One region of the Aminivibrio pyruvatiphilus genome, then DNA from elsewhere that is predicted to be linked to it. Evidence: riboswitches for the same ligand, from Rfam matches in the RefSeq annotation. Region 1 holds a riboswitch; each other region holds the start of a gene.
The links. Region 1 has a riboswitch for molybdenum cofactor ahead of C8D99_RS12700 (ABC transporter permease). Riboswitches for the same ligand answer to the same signal wherever they lie in the genome.

Region 1 (4,277 bases):
GGGGCCGGCTGGGGCCTCCTTGCCGGGTGGAAGGCCCTTCTACTCTTCGCAATCGCCTTCCTCGTGATCTACGGCCTGCTCATCATTCCCTGGGAAGAAGCTTTCCTGCGGCAGAAATTCGGCCGGGAGTACGAACGGTACATGGAGCGGACCGGGCGCCTCTTCCCAAGGCGGTGGAACGGGGAAGACCTGGACGGTCCCTTCGACCTGTCCATTCTCTGGAAGAGCGAGCGCCACTCGGTCTTCGTCACATTGGCCGGAACGGTGCTCCTGCTCTTCCGGGCGCTGTAGCCTCCCGAAAAAACATTAGGGGCTCCCTGAAGGGAGCCCCGATTTTTTTCTACACTCTTTCCATTATGCCGCCGAAGAGCCTCTGCCACGTTTCTTCGTACACCTGCTTCGGCGGAACATTCAGGGAGGCGAGCCCCTCGGCGATGGCCGTCTGGGCAACGGCCTCGGCCACCCGTGGCGTCACTTCGTCGGAGAACAGGTCCGGGATGATGCACCGCCGGGAAAGGCGCCTCCGGTCAACCGCCCCCGCAATGGCCCGGGAGGCCGCCATGAGGATGTTTTCGTTCAGCCCCTTCGCCCGGACATCCAGCAGCCCCCTGGCGATTCCGGGGTAGGCATGGAGGTTCGGCATGGCATTGGACGTTCCCGTCAAACCTTCGGCGAAGACGGCGGCTCCGGCCTCCGAGGCCTCCTCCCAGGAGATCTCGGGCTCGGGCATGGAGAGGGCGAGGACGATGCTTCCCGGTTTCATGGAGCGCACGTGAGCGGCGCTGATTTTCCCCCTCGACGAGAGGCCGATGAAGATGTCCGCTCCCTTTACGGCCTCGTCCAGGGAGGCTCCTCCCCGGGTTTCGCCGAGCCGTTTCGCCAGCTCTTCCTGGACGAAATTCATGCATCCGTTGCCGGGCCCGATGATGCCGCACTTGTTCAGCACCGTGACCCGCCCCGCGCCTGCGTTGAGCAGCAGCCGGGCCACGGAGATTCCCGCCGCCCCCGCACCCATGATTACGGTGGAAGTGTCCGGCAGCTCCTTGTCCACCAGCTTCAGGGCGTTCATCAGTGCGGCCAGCACAACCACCGCCGAGCCGTGCTGGTCGTCGCAGAAGACGGGTATGTCCAGCTCTGTCTGGAGGCGCTCCACCACGGTAAAGGAATTGGGGCTCGACACGTCCTCGATGTTGATCGCCCCGAAGGTGGGGGCAACCATTTTAGCCATGGCGACGATGTCATCGGCATTCCGGGCGTCGATGCAGAGGGGGATGGCGTTCACGTCGCCGAAGTTCTTGAAGAGCAGGCACTTGCCCTCCATCACCGGCAGAGCCGCCCTGGGGCCGATGTTGCCCATGCCCAGGACAGCCGAGCCGTCGCTGATGAGGGCGAGCCGGTTGCCCTTGCCCGAATATTCAAAAATGACATCCGGATCCTCCATGATTCCGGCGGCGGCGTAAGCGCCCCCCTGCACGTAGGCCATGCCGAGATCTTCCTCGTTCCGTATGTTCACCGTGGGGTAGATCCGGATCTTCCCCCGGGCCTTCCGGTGCAGCTGGAGGGCCTTTTCCCTGTCGATGTTCACTGTGTCGCGCTGCCTCCTTCCCGAATATCCGCCCCTGTCAGGATGTCCTTACTTGAAGAGGGGGAGAAGCTCCTTGAACTCAGGCGTTCCCGACCTGCCCATAAGGTGGTAGATCACCGACTCCACGGGCACCACCAGCGCACCGGCCGCCGCCATCGCCGAAAGGGCCCGCTCGGCCTTCAGGGGGTCCCTGCTCCCGCAGGCATCCGAAGCGAGCACCACCTTCCGGCCCTTCTCAAGCAGGTCGAGCACGGTGGCCAGGATGCAGATATGGGTCTCGATGCCGAAGATCACCGTCACGGAACGGCCCGTTCCCTGCAGGAGCTCTTCAAAAGCGGCTTCGTCGCAGCAGGAAAACGTGTTCTTTTCCATGCGGGGAGCACCCTCCGGCAGTGCCGCCAGAATTTCCCCGTCGGTGGGGCCAAGCCCCCTGGGGTACTGTTCCGTGTACACAAAGGGAACGGAGAGCACTCTCGCCGCCGTTGCCAGCTTCACCGTATTCCGGCGGATTTCCTCCGCTCCGGAAATGGCCGGCAGAAGCCGGTCCTGGACGTCCACCATCACCATGCAGGCAGTTTCCCGCCTCAGTCTGAAAGGAATCATGTATCCACCTCCGCACATATTCTCCGGTTATTGTACCCCATGACCGCTCCTTCCGGTTGCCTTCGGGAAAGGGGCAGGGTACAATACCCTGCGGACAGTCCCTCCGAGCCATGAAACCTACAGGCGGCAGCCCATGGATTCATGGCCGACAGGGTGCTCCCGGAAACGGAAGCGCCTCCCGCACGGCAAGGAGGGAAGGACGCTCGGCGTGCCTTTCCTGCGGTTTGGGGAGAGGCATTTTTTTATGGAAAGGGAGGATTTTCGTGAACTACCTCTCGGAAGGTTTCATTCAAGGACTCGGCCTCATCTTTACCATGGACGAGGAAGTATGGACGGCAGTGATCACCACCCTCAAGCTTTCGTTCCTTTCCATGGCCGTTACCCTCACCATCGGCGTTCCCCTGGGTTTCATCATCGGCTACTTCTCCTTCCCGGGGCGCAGGATCCTCCGGATCACCGTGGACACGCTGCTCTCCATCCCTACGGTAGTGGTGGGACTCTTCGTCTATGCCTTCATTTCCAACAGGGGGCCCCTCGGCGGATACGGACTTCTCTTCAGCATTCCCGGCATGGCCATAGGCCAGACCATCCTGGCCCTCCCCATCGTGGTCGCCCTCACGGCGTCCGCCGTGGAAAGCGTCGACGGACGGCTTCGCCTCACCCTCCTCACCCTGGGCGCCCGGGGAAAACGCCTCGCCCTTTCCACTCTCTGGGAGAGCAGGCACCAGATCCTCCTCGCCGCCGTCACCGCCTACGGAAGGGTCACCGCCGAAGTGGGCGTCTCCATGATGATCGGCGGCAACATCAAGTGGCACACCCGCACCATCACCACCGCCATCACCCTGGAAACGGGCAAGGGAGAATTCTCCACCGGTATCGCCCTCGGAGTCCTGCTCCTCGCCCTCTCCTTCGTTCTCAACTGGTCCCTTTCGGCTCTCCGAAGGAGGACGGCAGCATGAACAGGCAGACCGGACGTCCGGGATCAGCTCCGCTTTACGAGATCGAAGCGCTCGTCTGCGCCTACGAGGATGACCCCGTGCTCCACATCGACAGGCTGGACATTCCGCCTGACGGCCCCACCGCCTTTGTCGGCCACAACGGCAGCGGCAAGAGCACTCTTCTAAAGGCCCTCGCTTTCCTCCTGAAGCCGGCGGCAGGTACCATCCGCTTCCTGGGGGAACCCACGGAAGAACGGGAGAGTGAACTCCGCAGGGAAGTGACCTTCCTCCTCCAGGAGCCCTATCTTCTCCGGCGCTCCGTCTTCGAGAACGTGGCCTACGGCCTCAGGGTCCGGGGAGACACGAACCGCCTCGCCGACCGGGTCGCCGAAGCCCTCGAGATGGTAGGCCTTTCTCCGGACTTCGGCGCACGGGAATGGTACATGCTCTCGGGAGGCGAATCCCGGCGGGTGGCCCTGGCCTCCCGCCTCGTCCTCCGGACGAAGGTCCTCCTCCTCGACGAACCCACCGCCAACGTGGACGAAGAAAACGCCCTTCTGATGGCCCGGGTGATCAGGGAAGCCTGGGAAAAATGGGGCACCGTCTCCCTCATCGCCTCCCACGACATCCAGTGGCTCGACGGCGTCTGCGGAAGGCGCGTCTCCATGAGGCGGGGAAAAATCGAGGGCGTTTCCGCCTGAAAACCGCCCATTTTCTCTCCCCGCTTTTTGTTGTGGCGGGAATGGGTATATGGTATGCTTCCCCCATAATAGAAGTTCCGGAGGATCCTATGACATTCGAACGCGGAAATGAAGAAAAATGGACGGTAGGGGAGATTCTTTCAGCCATGGCGGGAACGGAACACCCACGGTACATCCAGAAAATAGTGACCCAGCTGCAGCAGTGGATGGAGGAATCGCTCACCTCCGAGGCCGCCGAACACGACGGCGATCCACTCTCCGCGCTCTTTGACAGCGTGCTCGAGGCCGACGGGGAGAAGCTCTTTACCCAGCTCGAGTGGGTGGACGACTACGCCGATCTCCTTCCCAACCTCAAGAAACCCTCAGGCCACGAAGATGCCGTCGTGCTCAACGTGGGCCCCACCGATTTCGAGGACAGCCTCCGCATGGCCATCGACTACGCTTCCCTCT
Region 2 (4,277 bases), on a different contig from region 1:
GCGCCTCTCCGCCGTGCTGGAAGAAACGGGTCTCTTCCGGGAGGACCTCCTGAGGATAGTGGAATCGGGCGAAAGGACATCGGCCCTTCCCGGTGTGCTGGAGCAGGCTGCGGCCCTCTACGCCATGCAGGAGGGGCAGCGGCGGAAGATCCGGTCCGCCCTGACCTATCCCCTGGCCATGACGGTCATCGGCTTCGCCGTGGTCCTCTTTCTGCTCACCTACGTGGTTCCCCGGCTCGCCGACCTCTTTGCCGACATGGGGCAGGCCCTGCCCCTTCCCACGAGAATCCTCCTGGGAACGGCGGCGTTTCTCCGGGAATGGTGGCCGGCGCTGGTCCTTGCCCTGATGGGGTTCTTTTTCCTGGCACGGAAGAGAAAGTGGTCCGTGAGCCTCCCCTTCTTCCGGCGCATCCGGGAAAATATCGCCCTCTCCCTGGTGATGTCCCACCTGAAGACCCTGCTCTCCGCTGGGATCCCCCTGGTGCAGGCCCTCGGAATGGCCTCCTCCATGGACTCCCGGCCGGAGCGGTGGATGGAGGCCGCCCGGCTCGTGAAGGAAGGGTTCCGGTTCGACCGTGCCCTGGAGAGGCTTGGCACCTTTCCCGAGGAGGCGGTCTACATCCTCAGGATCGGCGAGCTGGGAGGAGACCTGCCGGGTGCCATCGGCCAGGTGGCGGAGATGAACTGGGAGGAGGCCCGGGACGGCATGGAAAAGGCGGCCACTCTCGCGGAACCCCTCCTGGTGCTGTTTCTGGGACTGGCAGTGGGCTTCGTGGTCATCGCCGTGCTCCTTCCCATATTTGACCTGTCCAGTCTCGCGGGATGACGGGCGGGCAGAACTGAAACGGAGGTTGTGCAATGAAAGAAAGGCAGCTGAAACGGAAGGGCTTTACGCTGGTGGAAGTGCTCGTGGTGGTGGTCATCCTCGGCCTGCTGGCGGCTCTCGTGGTGCCCAGGGTGGTGGGCAGGGGGGAGGATGCCAAGAGAACCGCGGCGGCGGTGCAGATCCGGGAGATCGAGCAGGCCCTGGAGATGTACCGGCTCGACAGCAGTCTGTACCCCTCCACGGCCCAGGGGCTTGAAGCCCTGGTGACAAAACCCTCCATTCCTCCCGAACCGAGGAAATACAGGGAGGGAGGCTACCTCCGGAAGCTCCCGGCGGATCCCTGGGGAAGCCCCTTCGTCTACCGCCGCCCCGGCGACCACGGCGAATACGACCTGTTCTCCCTCGGTGCCGACGGCGAAGAGGGAGGAGACGGTCCGGGGAAGGATATAACCAACTGGGAGTAGGCTTGCCCGGAAAGAATTCATGGTATAAAATGGCTCAAACTAGTTAGTGTTTTTTTGAAATTTACTTCTGAGAATATCAATCTTTTCCTCCGAGTCGCCTGTCCTAAAGGATCTATCCCACGGGCAGCGACCGTTAGGGTGCATCCGGAAACAGGTGCGCCTCCCCTTTGGCAAGGAGGACGTTTTTCCGCACACGGCGAAGCCGTCCTCATGTCTTGAGGGCGGCTTTTATTTTTTCCATCTGCACGAGGCGAAAGGAGGGGTCGGTTCAGCGGAAACCTGACGGAGAGCCCCGCGCGAAGAGTTTATTGAACAGGAAAGGGGCGGAGGTTCCGGTCCTCATCGCATGGCCGCGCACAGGTCCGGAGCTCTGCCGCCCCGCCCCCTGCCGACGAACGGAAGGAGCTGGGAACAGGATGATTCAGAAAGTCTTTTTTGTCAACGGCGTCGAACGGAACATCATAGTGGAGGACGACAGCACCCTTGCCTCCGTACTCAGGGAACAGCTCGGGCTCACCGGAACCAAGATAGGCTGCGGCCAGGGACATTGCGGCTCCTGCGGCGTGATCATCGACGGCACGTATACCCGTTCCTGCGTGTACAAGATGTCACGGCTTCCTGAAGGAGCCTGCATCACCACCATCGAGGGGATAGGCACTCCCGGGAATCTCCACCCCATCCAGAAGGCATGGATCAGGCACGGGGCCGCCCAGTGCGGTTTCTGCACCCCCGGATTCATCGTCTCCGCAAAAGCCCTTCTCGACACCAACCCCAATCCGACCCGGGAAGAAGTCCGGGACTGGTTCCAGGCCAACAGGAACGCCTGCCGCTGCACCGGGTACAAGCCCATCGTGGACGCCGTCATGGATGCCGCCAAGGTGCTCCGGGGGGAGATGGACGTGAAGGATCTCGATTTCGTCCTTCCTGGTGACGGACGGATCTGGGGCAGCAGGTACCCCCGTCCCACTGCGGTCGGAAAAGTCACCGGAACCCTGGACTACGGCGCCGACCTTATCCTCAAGATGCCGAAGAAAACCCTCCACGCAGCCCTCGTCCAGGCGAAGGTTTCCCACGCCAACATAAAGGGTATCGATACCTCCGAGGCGGAGAAGATGCCCGGAGTCTACAAGATCGTCACCCACAAGGATATCAGGGGGAAAAACAGGATTACCGGACTCATCACCTTCCCCACGAACAAGGGCGACGGGTGGGACCGCCCCATCCTGTGCGACGAGAAGATTTTCCAGTACGGTGACGCAGTGGCCATCGTCTGCGCCGACAGCTACAGGAACGCCGCCGCGGCGGCCGAAAAAGTGAAGCTCGACCTGGAGGTTCTTCCGGCTTACATGAGCGCCCCTGCCGCCATGGCGGAGGATGCCATCGAAATCCATCCAGGCACACCAAACGTGTATTTCACCCAGAAAATCAAGAAAGGGGAGGATACGGCCCCCATCTTCGCCCGTTCCGACGTGGTCACCGCGGAGGACGACTTCTACGTGGGCAGGCAGCCGCACATGCCCATCGAGCCTGACGTGGGATTCGCCTACCTGGACCACGAGGGTCGGCTGGTAATCCACTCCAAGTCCATCGGCGTCCATCTCCACCTGGCCATGATCGCCCCCGGTCTGGGTGTGGAGCCCGAAAAGCTGGTTCTCGTGACGAATCCTTCCGGGGGCACCTTCGGCTACAAGTTCAGCCCCACCATGGAAGCCCTCGTGGGAGCCGCGGCACTGGCCACGGGACACCCCGTGGCGCTGAACTACACCTGGAAGCAGCAGCAGCAGTACACCGGAAAGCGCTCCCCCTTCTTCGTCAACATGAAGTTCGCCGCCGACAGGGAAGGAAAGCTCCTCGCCATGGAAACCGACTATTCCGTGGATCACGGCCCCTATTCCGAGTTCGGCGATCTGCTGACCCTGCGGGGCACCCAGTTCATGGGCGCGGGATACGATATTCCCAACATCAGGGGCGAGGGCCGGACGGTGTGCACCAACCATGCCTGGGGCTCGGCTTTCAGGGCCTACGGTTCCCCCCAGTCCCTCTTCTCCTCCGAGGTCCTTATGGATGAACTGGCGGAGAAGCTCGGCATGGATCCCCTGGAGATCCGCCTGAAGAATGCCTACCGGCCGGGGAGCACTTCTCCCACGGGACAGGCGCCCGAGTCCTATTCCCTTCCGAAGATGCTCGAGGCGCTCCGGCCGAAGTACGAGCTCGCGAAGAAGAGAGCCGCCGAGGGCTCCACTGCCCGCTACAAAAAAGGCGTCGGCCTCTCGGTGGGTGTATACGGCTGCGGGCTCGACGGTCCCGATGGTTCCGAGGCACGGGTCGACATGAACCCCGACGGGACCATCACCATCTGTACGGCCTGGGAGGACCACGGCCAGGGTGCCGATATCGGCGCCATCGGAACGGCCCACGAGGCACTGCGCCCCCTGGGCATCTCCCCCGACAAGCTCCGGTTTACGTGGCCCAATACGGCGAAATGCCCCAATTCAGGGCCTGCGGGCGGCTCCAGGTCCCAGGTCATGACGGGCAACGCCATCCGGGTGGCCTGCGAAACCCTGCTCAAGGAGACCGCGAAGCCAAAAAGCGGCTTCTTTAAGAAGGACGGCGGGTATATGACCTATGACGAACTGGTTGCCGCCGGAAAGCCGACCTCTTTCGCCGGAAAGTGGTCCGCCGTGGAGGGGGCCGCATGCGATGAAAACAGCCAGGGGAAACCCTTCGTGATCTACATGTACGGCGTGTTTATGGCCGAGGTGACCGTGGACACGGAAACGGGCAAGACTGCCGTGGACCGGATGACCCTCATGTGCGACTGCGGGAAGATCAACAACCGCCTCGTGGTGGACGGACAGAACTACGGCGGCATCGCCCAGGGCATCGGCCTCGCCCTCTCCGAGGACTTCGAGGATATCGAGAAGCACTCCACCATGCCCGGGGCAGGGTTCCCCTACATCAAGGACATCCCCGACGACATCGAGGTC
Region 3 (4,277 bases), on a different contig from region 1:
TCCCTCTCCACCTCCGCCAAGGCGCTGCTTCTCAGGGAACCCGGGACCGCCCTCATCCCTTTCAGGGGTGAGAGTGCCATGCTCTTCCACTCGCCGGCAGGGGAGCACTTCACCCTGGGGATGATTCTGCCGGAGAGGGTGTTCCGCCGCTTCGTACAGGACATAGCCGCCCTCCATCTTTTCGGAGGATTCGTCATTCTTCTCCTCGCCTCCGTTCTGCTTTTCCCCACGGTCCTGGGCCTGAGGCTCTCTTTCGCTTCCCTTTCAGCCGTGGCGGACGGAATAGCGGAGCGCCTTTCCGGGAACAGGGACATTACGGAAACGGCTTTCAACGTGCAGGTTCTGGGGGCCGAAATCGGCGAGGCCGTGGAGGATTCCCGGGTGACGGAGTTCAGGCGCTTTCTCAGAAGCCTGGAAAATGCCCTGAAGATCATCGGGAGGCAGGGAGAGGAAATAGCCGCCCTCACGGAAGAAGCCCTGGCCATACAGGACAATCTCACCGATGTGAACCGTGAGCTCACGGAGAGGCAGAAAATCTGGAGAAATACGCTGAACGTCATGGAGACCGTTTCGGGCACGGGCGAAAGCGGCGGGAAGCTTCAGAGGATCGCCGAAAGCATTCGGGAGAGCACCGGTGCCTTCGGTGTACTCCTGGCACACCACAGGGACGGAGCCCTGAGAAACCTGGCCATCAGCGGTTACCGGTCCGCAGCGCTTCTGGATTTCGCTATTCCCCTGGAGGGAAGCGTGGCCGGACGGGCCTTCAGGGAGAAACGGCCGGTATGGGTTGAAAATGTGTCTCTCGAACCGGAGTACGGCATGGTTCACCCCGAGGTGGCGACGGAAGTGGAGATTCCCCTTGTGCACCGCGGCAGAAGCGTGGGGGTTCTCGAGGTGGCTTTTGCGGGCGAAGGCAGGCCCAGGGACGACGAACTCATGGAAACCCTGATGCCCGTTGCGTCCGCCCTGGCCGGCCTCTTTGACGTGGAAGACGCCCGCAGGGAAATCAAGGAATCCTACAGGTACCTGGCTGAAAAACTGCAGTCTGTCACGGAGATTCACCATCTCGAGACGGCGGACCACATGGACAGGATCGGCGCCTACTCACGCCTCGCCGCGGAAGCCCTGGGAAAATCCAGGGAAGAGCAGGACGACATCGAGATCTTCTCACGCCTGCATGATATCGGGAAGCTCAGGGTCCCCATGTCCATCCTCGGGAAGGCCGGCCCGCTTACCGGAGAGGAGATGGCCCTCGTCCGAAACCATCCCCGGTGGGGTGCGGAGCTCATCGGGGGCGCGGAATGGCTTGCCGCGGCGAGGCGGATCTGTATGACCCACCATGAAAAATGGGACGGCAGCGGTTACCCCCTGGGCCTTTCGGGGGAGGAAATTCCCTGGGAAGGGCAGGTAGTGGCCCTGGCTGACGTCTACGATGCCCTGCGGTCCCGCAGGGTCTACAAGGACTCGATGTCCCACGAGGAGGCGGTCCGCATCATCCTGTCCGGCGACGGCAGGACGGAGCCCGGCCATTTCGGCCCCGAGATCATCGAATTTTTCAGGAAATTCCACGGGGAGATGGACAGGATTTTCGAAAGCCGCCGGGTGAGGTAACAAAAACCGGCGCTCCCGTGGTATCATAAACACAAAAGAATATGCTTATCTCCGAGCCCGTTCGCCTACAGGATTTTCCCACGGCGGCGGGCCGTCAGGGTCCGTCCGGAAACAGGCGGGCCTCCCGTGTTCGGCAAGGAGATAGCGGACTTCACTGGAGCCGTTCCCTGCCGTTTGTCGTAGGGGAACGGTTTTTTTGTGTTTTTGTGTTTCGCGATCAGGCACACTACAACATAAAGGAGGAAATTACAGTGAAAATGAGAAAAATGCGGTCGTTTCTGTTCGTCTGTCTGTTCGTCTTTGTCCTTGCGGGGGCCGCTTCCGGCGCGGAGGTTCTCCGGATGGCCACCACCACCAGCACGGACAACACGGGGCTTCTTGATTACCTGGCCCCTCTGCTCCTTCAGGAGAAGAACATCGAACTCCAGTGGGTTTCCGTAGGTACGGGCAAGGCTCTTGAGTACGGCCGGAACGGTGACGTGGACGTTCTCCTGGTCCATGCTCCCGAGGTGGAGAAGAAGTTCGTCGCCGACGGATGGGGTGTCAACCGCCGCCAGGTGATGTACAACGACTTCATCGTGGTGGGCCCCGTTTCCGATCCTGCGGGGATCAAGGGGATGGCCGCCGCCGATGCCCTGAAGAAAATCGCCGCCGTCGCGGCTCCCTTCGCCAGCCGGGCCGACAAATCCGGGACCCACGTGGCGGAGCTTGTCCTCTGGAAAAACGCCGGCATTCCCGAACCCGACAAGGAGAAGTGGTACATCCAGACCGGCCAGGGAATGCTTGAAACCCTCATGATCGCCGATGAGCGGAAGGGCTACTGCCTCACCGACAGGGGAACCTTCATCAAGTACGAGGATTCCCGGAAGGAGCAGGGGGGGCTGGTGATCATCGTCGAGGGTGACGACTCCCTGAAAAACCAGTACAGCGTAATCGCCGTCAACCCGGCAAAATGGGAGAACCTCCGGTATGACCTCGCCGTGGCCCTCATCGACTGGATGGTGTCCCCGTCGACCCAGAAAGCCATTGCGGACTTCCAGCTTCTCGGAAAGCAGCTCTTTTTCCCCAACGCCGAAAGATAAACAACAAAGGAGCGCCGGAAACTCCGGCGCTCCTTTCCTGATGTGTTCCCGTTTCCTATGCCTTTTCCTCGATGGCCACTTTCTTCATCTTCTCGGCCTGGATCTTTTCCGAGACTTCCACGGTGAGCACGCCGTTTTTGAACGTCGCCTTCGCTGTGTCCGGGTCAACCTCCAGGGGAAACTGGATGGACCGGGAGACCTTTCCGAAATAGCGCTCCGACCGGAAAAGGTCGTTCTCTTCCACCGTTTTCTCGTCGGATTTCTCCGCCTGGAGAGTCAGCCGGTCCTCGAAAACATTCAGCTCCACCTTTGACGGGTCGATGCCGGGAAGCTCGAACTCGGCGAAAACTTTTCCGTCCTTCCGGTAAAAATCCCCCCTGGGAACCGCAGGAACCCTTTCCGTCTCCTGGGCATACCCCATATCGGAAGAAAACTCGCCGAATGCCCGGAGCATGTCCCTCATCATCCTGTCCACCGAAGCGAATGGTGCGATGGGCTGTGCCATGTCATTGGGCCGTATGGCCAGGAATCTCCGTGTCATTGTCTCCACCTCCATGAGTCTGATCTATATTGACCTTGTGATCATAATTATATACGTCAGTATTGGTTAGACAAGGGCGAAAAAGAGAAATGAGCAGGAAATAAAGGTAAATATGGCCGCATTTTGGAGACTGCCTCCCGTTTTCTCTTTTTTTCTTTGTATTTCTCCTGCGGGGAAAAGAAGATGCCTCTGAAGGTGTACAATGAAGAAAAGTAATCTGACAAGGGAGAGTGTGCAATGAAAAAGGACATAGGAATCTCCACCCCTCTCTATCCCGCGCCGGCCCTGGTTGTGGCGGCCTATGGCACCGACGGGCGGCCCGGCGGGCTCATGGTCGCCTGGGGGGGAGTCTGCAACTCGGAGCCGCCGTGCATTTCGGTGGCCGTGGCGAAATCCCGTCATACCCTGGAGGGAATACTGGAGAAGAAGGCCTTTACGGTGAACATACCGTCGGAGGCCCAGGCCGCGGAAGCTGATTTTTTCGGCCTCGCGTCGGGAAGGGATACAGACAAGTTCTCCGCGGCGGGACTCACCCCTAAAAAGGGGGATATCGCGGACGCTCCCCTCATCGAGGAGTTTCCTGTTTCCATGGAGTGCGAGGTCGTTCAGTTCCTTGATCTCGGATCCCATATCCTCTTCGTGGGAAAGGTGGTCAAGACCTGGGCACGGGAAGAGTGCCTCGACGAAAAGGGCTATCCGGACCCTGAAAAAGTGCGCCCCCTGGTTTTCGCTCCCCGCACCGGGAAATACTTCGGCCTGGGGGATCTTGTGGGAAAGGCCTTCGGCGAGGGGAAAAAGTTCCTGCCGAATAAGTCCTGAAGGGGGCTTTTCATTCTGCCGCTGCAAATAAAGGAGCCCCGGCCTTAAAAAGCCGGGGCTCCTTTCCGCTTCAGGAGAAATTTCCCTAACGTACTTCTGGGGTATCCGCCCTGGGGCGGAGCAGCAGAAAGAGTCCGATGACCGCGGATGTGCTCCCGAGGGCGATGGGAAGGCTGCCGTGAAGGGCCAGGAGGCCGAATGCCGCAAAGCCAAGCCTCTCAGGC

Region 2: it holds a riboswitch for molybdenum cofactor, as region 1 does, so the genes downstream of both, C8D99_RS05315 (molybdopterin-dependent aldehyde oxidoreductase) here and C8D99_RS12700 (ABC transporter permease) in region 1, are expected to answer to the same signal.
Region 3: it holds a riboswitch for molybdenum cofactor, as region 1 does, so the genes downstream of both, C8D99_RS14215 (ABC transporter substrate-binding protein) here and C8D99_RS12700 (ABC transporter permease) in region 1, are expected to answer to the same signal.

What each region holds. Positions count from the first base shown of each region.
Region 1 covers NZ_SORI01000021.1:45,024-49,300, forward strand. Annotated here, with positions in the region: gene C8D99_RS12685 (methyltransferase family protein) at 1-291, shown strand, start outside; gene C8D99_RS12690 (NAD(P)-dependent malic enzyme) at 341-1,585, opposite strand; gene C8D99_RS12695 (isochorismatase family protein) at 1,634-2,188, opposite strand; molybdenum cofactor riboswitch at 2,278-2,396, shown strand; gene C8D99_RS12700 (ABC transporter permease) at 2,452-3,147, shown strand; gene C8D99_RS12705 (ATP-binding cassette domain-containing protein) at 3,144-3,827, shown strand; gene C8D99_RS12710 (hypothetical protein) at 3,917-4,277, shown strand, end outside.
Region 2 covers NZ_SORI01000005.1:45,378-49,654, forward strand. Annotated here, with positions in the region: gene C8D99_RS05305 (type II secretion system F family protein) at 1-826, shown strand, start outside; gene gspG (type II secretion system major pseudopilin GspG) at 859-1,290, shown strand; molybdenum cofactor riboswitch at 1,366-1,484, shown strand; gene C8D99_RS05315 (molybdopterin-dependent aldehyde oxidoreductase) at 1,707-4,277, shown strand, end outside.
Region 3 covers NZ_SORI01000032.1:7,667-11,943, forward strand. Annotated here, with positions in the region: gene C8D99_RS14210 (HD domain-containing phosphohydrolase) at 1-1,611, shown strand, start outside; molybdenum cofactor riboswitch at 1,649-1,768, shown strand; gene C8D99_RS14215 (ABC transporter substrate-binding protein) at 1,869-2,693, shown strand; gene C8D99_RS14220 (Hsp20/alpha crystallin family protein) at 2,749-3,234, opposite strand; gene C8D99_RS14225 (flavin reductase family protein) at 3,472-4,053, shown strand; gene C8D99_RS14230 (TRAP transporter permease) at 4,139-4,277, opposite strand, start outside.